DNA from 3 places in the Ruminococcus sp. D54t1_190329_F1 genome. Region 3 is predicted to be linked to each of the others. Evidence: riboswitches for the same ligand, from Rfam matches in the RefSeq annotation. Region 3 holds a riboswitch; each other region holds the start of a gene.

Region 1 (3,194 bases), on a different contig from region 3:
AGCCGAAAATGCTTTTTCATTTGCAAACAGCCTGATTTCTGTTTTTGTCATTATCAGATAAGAGAGAACAACCGGACAGCAATGTACATCGCCGCCACGAATATTCAGCAGCCATGCAATGTCATCCAGAGAAGTCAGTACAAATCCATCTGCACCTTTCTCTTCCATTGATTTACGGATTCTTGCACATTTGTCAGCACGGGATTCGCCTGCCCATTTTACATCCAGTTCCATAACCGGTTCACAGGAAAGTGCCGGACGATCTTCCCAGATTTCTCCTACCAGATCAGAATCCGTCTGAAGAGTGGCTCCTTTTTTTGCAAGAAGTTCGGTCAGTTCATCTGCTTCTTCGGCGCTGACGGTTCTTCCGTCAAAACCAAGGCACATTCCCTCGCCTAATTTTTCTTCCAGAAACTGGTGCACAGTGGGAACATCTGGTTCTCCCATTTTAAAAAGCTCTACACCCGTTCCCTCCAGCTGTGCGGCCGCCTGGATGAAATATCTTCCATCTGTCCACAATCCAGCCATATCCTGCATGATGACTGCTCTGCCGGCAGATCCGGTAAAACCTGTAATATATTTTCTGCACTTAAAGTATTCTCCTACATATTCAGATGCATGAAAATCATCTGTGGGAACAAGATAAGCATCTATTTTCTTCTCTGCCATTACTTCCCGAAGTGCGGTGATTCGTTCTTTAACTGTCATAAAACTGACTCCTTCCAGTGAATTTTGTCTATTCCTATTATAATATCCACGTTACCCTTTCGCAACCTGTTTAAGAAAAAACACTTTTCTATTCCCAAAAGACGTGATATACTAACTTTCGAAATGAATGATATGCAAAATAGGATTTTATGCGTCAAGTGTTCGGTGAATGGGGAGTTGTCACTGAAACGAAAAGCACGTCTTACGGTATATTATCCGCACCCGTTGCAAGCACTATAAGAGGGATATCTCATATTGTGTCAGAGCCTGCCCGAAAGAGACTTTCTGCAAGATGCACGTTGCGATTTGTGGAAACGTTTTTTAACAGGCTCAAGGGAATGTTTTCGACATACATTCTATCACAATTGGAGATATCCTTTTTTGCGTATTAAGCAGGCAGATATTCGAATTCGAAAATCCTTCCCCGGTTTTATCAAAAAAGGATAGTCTCCGCAATCAAATACAAAGGAGGTTATTTTTAATGGTTGACAAACAAAAAGTAGAACAGGCCATCCGCCTGCTTCTGGAAGGAATCGGTGAGGATATTACCCGGGAGGGACTGATTGATACTCCCGACAGAATTGCACGTATGTGCGAGGAAATTTACGGTGGTCTCGATCAGGAAGCAGATCACCATTTACTGAAGCAGTTTCCAGTAGAAAACAATGAGATCGTATTGGAAAAAGATATTACTTTTTACTCTATGTGCGAGCATCATCTGATGCCTTTTTATGGTAAGGCGCACCTGGCTTATATTCCCGATGGAAAAGTCACAGGATTAAGCAAGCTGGCACGTACGGTAGAGGTTTATGCCAGAAGACCGCAGATCCAGGAACGCCTCACAGTACAGATTGCGGACGCTCTGGAGCGTGCCCTCTCTCCGAAGGGAATTATGGTTATGCTGGAAGCAGAACACACCTGCATGACCATGCGAGGCGTTAAAAAGCCAGGAAGCAAAACAATTACGACTGTAACCCGCGGAGCCTTCAAAGAAGATAAGGAGCTGCAGAAAATGTTCCTTTCCATGGTTGGAAAATGAGCAGTTCTTTTTCTGAAACAAACCGTATTTCTTTAATCTGGCAGCATCCCCTTTATCAAAAGCACTGTGAGAAAATACAGGAGCTTGAAAAAGATCGTATTTTCTGCAGACATACGCCGGAACACTTTCTGGATGTTGCCAGGCTGATGTATATTTATTCTCTGGAAAACAAGCTTAATCTGTCCAGGGAAATCATTTATGCCACTGCTCTTCTTCATGACATTGGCCGTGCGCAGCAATATCTGTCGGGTATTTCTCATGACATTGCAGGAGCTGAAATAGCCGGAAAGATTCTGGCAGATCTGCATTTTACAGAGCAGGAAAAAGAGGAAATATTATCTGCGATCAGTCAGCACAGGACGGATGGATCTGATAATGTGTTGGCTATGCTGCTATATAAGGCTGATAAAAAGTCCAGAAATTGTTTTTCATGTTCAGCAGCTTCAGAATGTTACTGGCCTTCTGAGAAAAAAAATCTGACAATTGAATATTAAGCCTTCTAAAAAATCTAACAGAAAGGATGGTTTCTATTTATGAAAATTGGAAATCGTTTTTTTGATACACAAAATCACACTTATATAATGGGAATTTTAAATATTACTCCTGATTCTTTTTCCGATGGCGGGAAATGGAATCATTTAGATGAAGCTTTGCGGCATACAGAAGCCATGATCGCGGATGGTGCGGATATTATCGATATTGGCGGGGAGTCTACGCGTCCCGGACACACGCCGGTCAGTGCAGAGGAAGAAGCTCAGAGAGTTTTGCCCGTTATCGAAGCGGTCAGAAAACGTTTTGACATTCCCATTTCTGTAGATACCTTCAAAAGCAGCGTGGCAGAAAGTGCGATTCAGGCCGGTGCAGATCTGGTCAACGATATCTGGGGATTAAAATATGATTCTGAAATGGGAGCTGTAATTGCCAAATATGATGTTGCATGCTGTCTCATGCACAATAAGTCCAATACAGAATATAACAATTTTCTCATTGATATGCTTTCTGAGACACAGGAATGTGTCAATCTTGCAAGAAAAGCAGGAATCAAAGATGAGAAAATCATTCTCGATCCAGGGGTTGGATTTGGAAAAACATTTGAGATGAATCTGGAAACTATGAATCATCTGGAACTTTTTAAGAATCTGGGCTTTCCGGTTCTTCTTGGCACCTCACGCAAGTCGATGATCGGACTGGCACTTGATCTGCCTGTAGACCAGCGTGTAGAGGGAACACTGGCTACCAGTGTAATTGGTGTGATAAAGGGCTGTTCTTTTGTGCGTGTTCATGATGTCAAGGAAAACAGACGCGTGATCCAGATGACAGAAGCAATTTTGGGTTATAATTGAGAGTAAAGAGGACATTCGCAATCCGCTTTGCTACTTGCTCATGAACGCAGTCGCGAAGCGACTGCATTCAAATTCCTCAAAATTGTAAATAGTCAACAGAAAGG
Region 2 (3,194 bases), on a different contig from region 3:
TAGAACCTGGCTTCCTTTTCGCCAGAAAATATCACAAATGATCCACCAGCTATCAGAACAGTTTCAAATTCCTTATCTTACATTGCATGAGGAATTGAATGAAAAGGCGCGTCGTTATGGATATTCAGAAATTACTACAGATGGGATTCACCTTACTGAGCAGGGACAAAAATTTCTGGCAGACAGATTGTATAAATTAATTTGCGGCTATTCACCGTACTAGTACATCGTTTTCGAAATAACTATACCACTCACTTGTCTGTGAATCCGATTGCACAGGTATAAAAGCCTCGGCGTAGCCCGCTACGCCTGCGTTTTTATACCTGCACACTCGAATTCACATCCTACGCGATTGGTATAGTTATTTACGAAACGATGTACTAGAGCGTGTTTGAAAAAGGCTTTCTGCAAGATGTGTAAAAAGCAATCTGTCTTATAACAGACTATTTTCAGTTGCATTGCTGGATACAATTATGTATAATGACCCTAAACTTATAAAAGAAGGTTTTTTTATGGATAAAATCATTAAAGAAATTGAAGATATGTCACTAAATGCATGGCCCTCCCATAAAATGGAGCTTTATGATGGATGGATTCTCCGTTTTTCCTATTTTTATACACATAGAACAAACAGTGTGGAGCAGTTCGGAACTTCTACCCTTTCCTGGAGGGAAAAGGTTTCTTTCTGCGAAGCAGAGTATGCCCGACTGGGCAGCCCTGCAATTTTTAAGATCAGTCCTCTGGTTTCTCCGAATTTTGATTATCTTCTGGAAAACCGCAACTACGAAATCCAGCATACAACAAATGTTATGGCAGCCTCACTGGATGGAGCAGATCTTTCTGCGCCTTGCGATCAGGTAACTCTTACTGACGATATTCCAGATATTTGGATTGAAAGTCTTTTTGATCTGAAAGGCACCATTAATCCTGTTCACCGTGCTGTAGTTCCATCCATGTATCATGCCATCGTAAAAGACACCGTATGCGCCTCCATCTGGAGTAACGGAAAAATTATTGCAACCGGGCTTGGCATTCTGGATCGAAATTATATTGGATTGTACGCTATCCATGTTCGCGAAGATTTCAGACACAAGGGTTATGCTCGTCAGATTTGTACTGCACTTCTAAAAGAAGGAAAAAAGAAAGGCGCAACTAAGGCCTATCTTCAGGTAGTAGAGGGAAACACTCCAGCACGTAATCTTTATGAATCACTTGGACTTCATTATCTCTACACCTATTGGTTCCGGGTTCAGACACATACAAACTGAAAACTTTTCAGAGCATGTTTAAAAAAGGCTGCGATCAGTGTTTATCCTGATCACAGCCTTTTATTTGGGAATCGTATTTTTTGACTTATTCAACAAGTTGATTTCTCAAACAATCAACTTTCCAGTAAGTACATTGCTTCATAATCCATCTTATGCCATATTATTTAATTTGGGGTTTTGTATATAATTCAGCTCCTGGACTGCTGCCATTTATACGGTCTTCTTCTCCAGCTTAGCAGGTCTTATGTTTCCTACAACCATGCCTGTAAGCGGGCTGAAATAAAGAAGACTGGTAAGTACGCAGTAGATTGGAGTCATGATTGCAAACTGTACAAGACGTCCTGGCATAATTGCATAGAAGTTTGCTCCGATCATTACCAGTCCTGCAGTGGTCAGTCCAAGTGTTCCCACTACGCCAGAGACTGCAATTGCGACACACATAACAACAGTCTTTACTTTTCTGTTCTTTTCAGCCATTAGTTTTCCAGCCAGTCCGGGGATCACACCCCAGGCAACTGCTGATAAAGTAATCAGTGGATTAACTCCATAGCCTTTCATAAAACATCCAATGATATCGGCAACAGCACCTTCTACACCACCAGCTACAGGTCCCATCCAAAGACCTGCCAATACAGTGGCGACAGTTCCCAATGTAATTCGATATACACCAAGATCAATTACCAGAACGCGTGACAGCACAAGCTGGATTGCTACCAGCAGTGCAAGGAATACAAGAGTCTTAACACTCCATGTCTGTTTGTTTTTACGCATAAAAAAAACACCTCCATAATGATTAAAATAACAGAGTAGTTACCATAAATAATAATCCCTCCACATTATGAGATGTTCTCACATGTAGCAACGGGTGCGGAAAATATATCGTAAACAGTCCTGCTGCTTTTCGTTTCACGGCGACTCCCCAGCCAATGAACACTTGACGCATAAATTCCTACTTCGCTATTATTTATTTAAAATGATTATAGCACAAAATATAGAAATTTCAATATGTATTTGTTATAATATTCACATAAATAAATTAGTCGTTACTGTTTACTGGTAACGTTCCGCGAGTGTTTTTTGTGAACAAAGTTCACAGAAAACCCGAGAATCTTAGCGCGAAATCATGCGAATGCATGATTTCTGTGCATCGCGAAGCGCGTTACTGGTCACGGAGTGAACAGTAACAATTAGTCGTTACTGTTCACTGACAAATGTTTGTGCATACTCTCCTCTTTTTCGCATATTCTAAGAATATCTTCCCTTATATAGGAAAAATATTTGACAAAAAGGAGTGTTTCTATGAATATAAAATCCACAAACAAATCATCCTGCCAAAAACAGCCGCCACTACAGAATCCTTACAATGTTTTTTATAATAATTACATGAATACAAATGCTACTACAGAATGTACAGGACTTGGCTATCGTATGCCGGATAACTCGGAGGAATGGAATGCCTGCCGAGAGGTTTTCGATTTTCTTCCTGTACCATTTCCGGATTCGGAGGATACAAAGCAACAATGAAAAATTTCACAAAACTATTACTTGGCTCTTTGGTACTGTTCTCTCTGTCAGGATGTACTGCCGGTGATATGATCACCAGCTATACTTCTATTTCTGACCAGAGTGAAACCACCTTACAGAACACTTCAGAAACACCCAAACAGCGTGTTTATATGGATGAAATCAAAGGAACCCTTAAGGATTTCACCGGTGCCACCCTGACTATGGAAAGCCAGGAACAAACTTACGTTTTTGATCTTTCTGAAGCAACTTTGGAATGCGAAGATGGCATGATCACTGGAGATGAAATCAGTGTCATTTATGAGGGGCAGCTCTCTAACAAGGATACCAGCACTGTAAAAGCATTGAAAGTAGTAGACGACTTTCACAAAAAGAATCAGCTGGAAGTACGAAAGGCCTATG
Region 3 (3,194 bases):
TACTCCCATCACCATTATAAAAACAGTCCCTTTAACAAACGCTTATGAAAGTATTTTTCAGATTCTGAATATTTACCTGCCAACTTATATTGCATTTTTGTTTCTTTCCATCTTGATAACCTGGCATTTTTCCAAAAGTCTTACTACGCCTATTATTCTGCTGACAAAACAGATGAAGGATATTAAGCAAGGAAAAAGTTATGCTCCTCTTGAGTTAAATAGCAATGATGAAATACGCGTTCTAAACGACTCATTTAATTCCATGATTGAAACAATACAACTACTGAAAATAGATAAATATGAGCTTGAACTCTCTATAAAAGACGCGCAATTGCGAATGCTGCAAGCTCAGCTAAATCCACACTTTATGAATAATACATTACAATCTCTTGGAACGTTAGCCCTGCAAAATAATTCACCGGAACTTTATTCGTTAATTACTAATCTTTCTCTCATGATGAATTACGCCATGGATATCCAGCATCCATTAATTTCATTACAAAGTGAATTTGATTATGCACAAAGATATCTCATATTTCAAAGACAACGTTTTGGAGAAAATTTTCATTTTGATTTGAATCCAGATCCTGATACGGTTTCCCTAATGGTTCCAAAAATGATTCTTCAGCCTATTATGGAAAATTATTTTAAGCATGGGTTTGTAAAACGGCCGGAAGGATACTATATCTGTGCCACTTCACATTTAAACAACGGAATCCTAACCGTACTGGTAGAAAACAATGGAAAATCTCTCTCTAAAAAAGAATTAGATAATCTCCAGCTTATGTTTCACTCCATAAAATACAACCAGTACAAGGAAAAAGAAAAAGGGATCGGTCTTGACAATATCCAAACTCGACTTAATATGTATTATCACAATGCATCTTCCGTTTCTGTTGAAAACATTTCCCCTTATGGGGTTTGCATAAAGATCACATTATTCCTGGAGGAACCTGCTAATGAAATTGCTGATTATTGACGACGAAAAACCAGTTCGGGACTGTATTAAATTACTTATTCCTAAAAGCACCTATAAAATATCTGAAATATACGAAGCTGAAGATGGATTAGAAGCAGTTCAGTTAATCCGACAGTATTCACCAGATCTGATATTTACAGATATCTGCATGCCTATTTCAGATGGATTGGAATTAATGGATTGGATTGTTGAAAATAGTGTTTCTACTCCTGTTATTGCGATCAGTGGATACACAGATTATGAATACATCCGAAATTTTTTCATAAAGGGGGGGCTTGATTATATTTTAAAACCAATACAGCCTGACAAACTAAACCTTGCCGTACAGAAAGCTCAAAGTGAAATTGAAAGAAAAAAAGTAATTACTCCCACACATGAAGAGGATTATATAACAGAGGATATTTTTATTTCCATAAAGAAATATATCGACCAAAATTATTCGAATCAGCTTAACTTACCCTATATTGCTTCTGAATTTCATTTAAGTGAACCCTATTTGTCAAGAAAATTCAAAGCAAAATTTGATATTAACATTATACAATATATAAAACTGGTACGGATCCGTCATGCAAAGCAGCTTTTAATGAGTTCTGGAAAAAAGATATCAGAAATATCTCTTTTAGTTGGATATGATGATGAAAAATACTTTTCTCGTGTTTTTAAAGAAATGGAAAAGATTTCAGCTAACGATTATCGAAAAAAATTCTCAAATAAGTAATTTTTTACTTGCTTTTTCCAGTTCTCTGCTATATACTGCCTCATGTAAAGTAATGCAGAGTAAATTCATGAGCGTAAAGTGCCTTCCGGATGGAGAGTTGCCGGAGGACGAAAAGAGAAATCTTGCGGTTCGTGGATTGCTTCTCGCTGCAACAGAAGATAAATATGAATCCATAAATTATCTCCTATTGTGAGCGAAAAAAGAAAAGGAGGTAATTTTTTTATGGAGAAAACAAAGAACATGTTTCTCACCTCAGCTAAAGAGCTGAAAAACACTTCTACACTGGCAGTCTGTGCAATGCTTGCTGCCCTGGCACTGATTTTAAATTCAGTTGCTTCTATCAACATCGGTCCCTATGTAAAAATTGGATTTTCCGGTATCCCAAACCAGATTGCTGATTATCTGTTTGGACCCATTACCGGATGTCTGTTTGCCGGTGTGCTGGATATTGTGAAATTCTTTATCCGCCCTGATGGTCCATTTTTCTTTGGGTTCACCTTTAACGCAATGCTCGCGGCATTTATTTATGGATGTTTTTACTACAAACATAAGCTCACTTTCCGTCGCGTGCTGATTGCAAAACTGGTTGTCGTTCTGATTGTAAATGTTCTGTTAAATACCTTATGGCTGGACATGCTCTACGGAAAAGGATTCCTTGCAATCCTTCCAATGCGTACTGTAAAGAACCTGATCATGTGGCCAATTGATTCCTTTATCTTCTTTACCATCACAAGATTGATTGAACAGACAGGAATTTTTAGTATTTTTAGAAAACCGGCTGCCAGCTGATTACATATATTTGAAAATATAAAAACTTAGCGATATCAAATAAAAAACGCGAATATTCCAGTACTTAATAAGCCACTGATATTCGCGTTTCTTATTATCCTAACCACTTAAAAGAAGGATAGTATCTTACAACAGCTTTCCCCACAATCTGGTCAAATCGCACGAATTTGTTTTTCCATGAACGTGAATCCTTCGAATCATTCCGATTATCACCAAGCATGAAATAACAGTTTTCCGGAACTGTATATGGACCATAACTTCCGATCATTTTCTCCGGAATGAACGAGTCATCCAATGAAGTGGGCGAACCATCAATGTAAACTTTCCCATCCTTAATTTCCACTACCTCTCCCGGCAGTCCGATCACTCTTTTGATAAAAAGACGGCTTTCATCATCTGGGTATTTGAATATTACAATATCAAATCGCTCCGAGTCCTTGAACTTTTCAGAAATTTCATAACCGAACAGATTAAGATTAATTCCACACGCAAGCTTTTAAGAAGATTCACGTTTTTCTACTTAATCTGAATCCTTATTTTTTCACCGACAGGTGTCCAGTCAGATTCTGCAGTGATTTCACCTGTAGTTCCATCATATGCGCTTTCTTCGGTTCCATAATCTTCATCCGTTTTATCTGCTGCGTCGGTATTTTCTTTCTGGTCTGTATCGTCTTGAAGCCTTACTTCTGTGGGAGCATCTGCCCCTCC

The links. A riboswitch is a leader RNA that binds a small molecule or an ion and turns the genes downstream of it on or off. The one in region 3 is predicted to bind tetrahydrofolate.
Region 1: another riboswitch for tetrahydrofolate. It lies ahead of folE (GTP cyclohydrolase I FolE); the one in region 3 lies ahead of I2D69_RS17150 (folate family ECF transporter S component).
Region 2: another riboswitch for tetrahydrofolate. It lies ahead of I2D69_RS12060 (folate family ECF transporter S component); the one in region 3 lies ahead of I2D69_RS17150 (folate family ECF transporter S component).

Annotation. Positions count from the first base shown of each region.
Region 1 is NZ_JADNDC010000016.1:3,551-6,744, forward strand. It holds gene I2D69_RS08830 (aminopeptidase P family protein) at 1-708, opposite strand, end outside; THF riboswitch at 842-938, shown strand; gene folE (GTP cyclohydrolase I FolE) at 1,190-1,747, shown strand; gene I2D69_RS08840 (HD domain-containing protein) at 1,744-2,241, shown strand; gene folP (dihydropteroate synthase) at 2,281-3,090, shown strand.
Region 2 is NZ_JADNDC010000024.1:3,357-6,550, reverse strand. It holds gene I2D69_RS12070 (GDSL-type esterase/lipase family protein) at 1-223, shown strand, start outside; gene I2D69_RS12065 (GNAT family N-acetyltransferase) at 513-1,268, shown strand; gene I2D69_RS12060 (folate family ECF transporter S component) at 1,479-2,039, opposite strand; THF riboswitch at 2,126-2,227, opposite strand; gene I2D69_RS12055 (hypothetical protein) at 2,568-2,792, shown strand; gene I2D69_RS12050 (hypothetical protein) at 2,789-3,194, shown strand, end outside.
Region 3 is NZ_JADNDC010000047.1:10,171-13,364, reverse strand. It holds gene I2D69_RS17160 (histidine kinase) at 1-979, shown strand, start outside; gene I2D69_RS17155 (response regulator) at 960-1,697, shown strand; THF riboswitch at 1,751-1,848, shown strand; gene I2D69_RS17150 (folate family ECF transporter S component) at 1,920-2,486, shown strand; gene lepB (signal peptidase I) at 2,581-2,940, opposite strand; gene I2D69_RS17140 (DUF4179 domain-containing protein) at 3,003-3,194, opposite strand, start outside.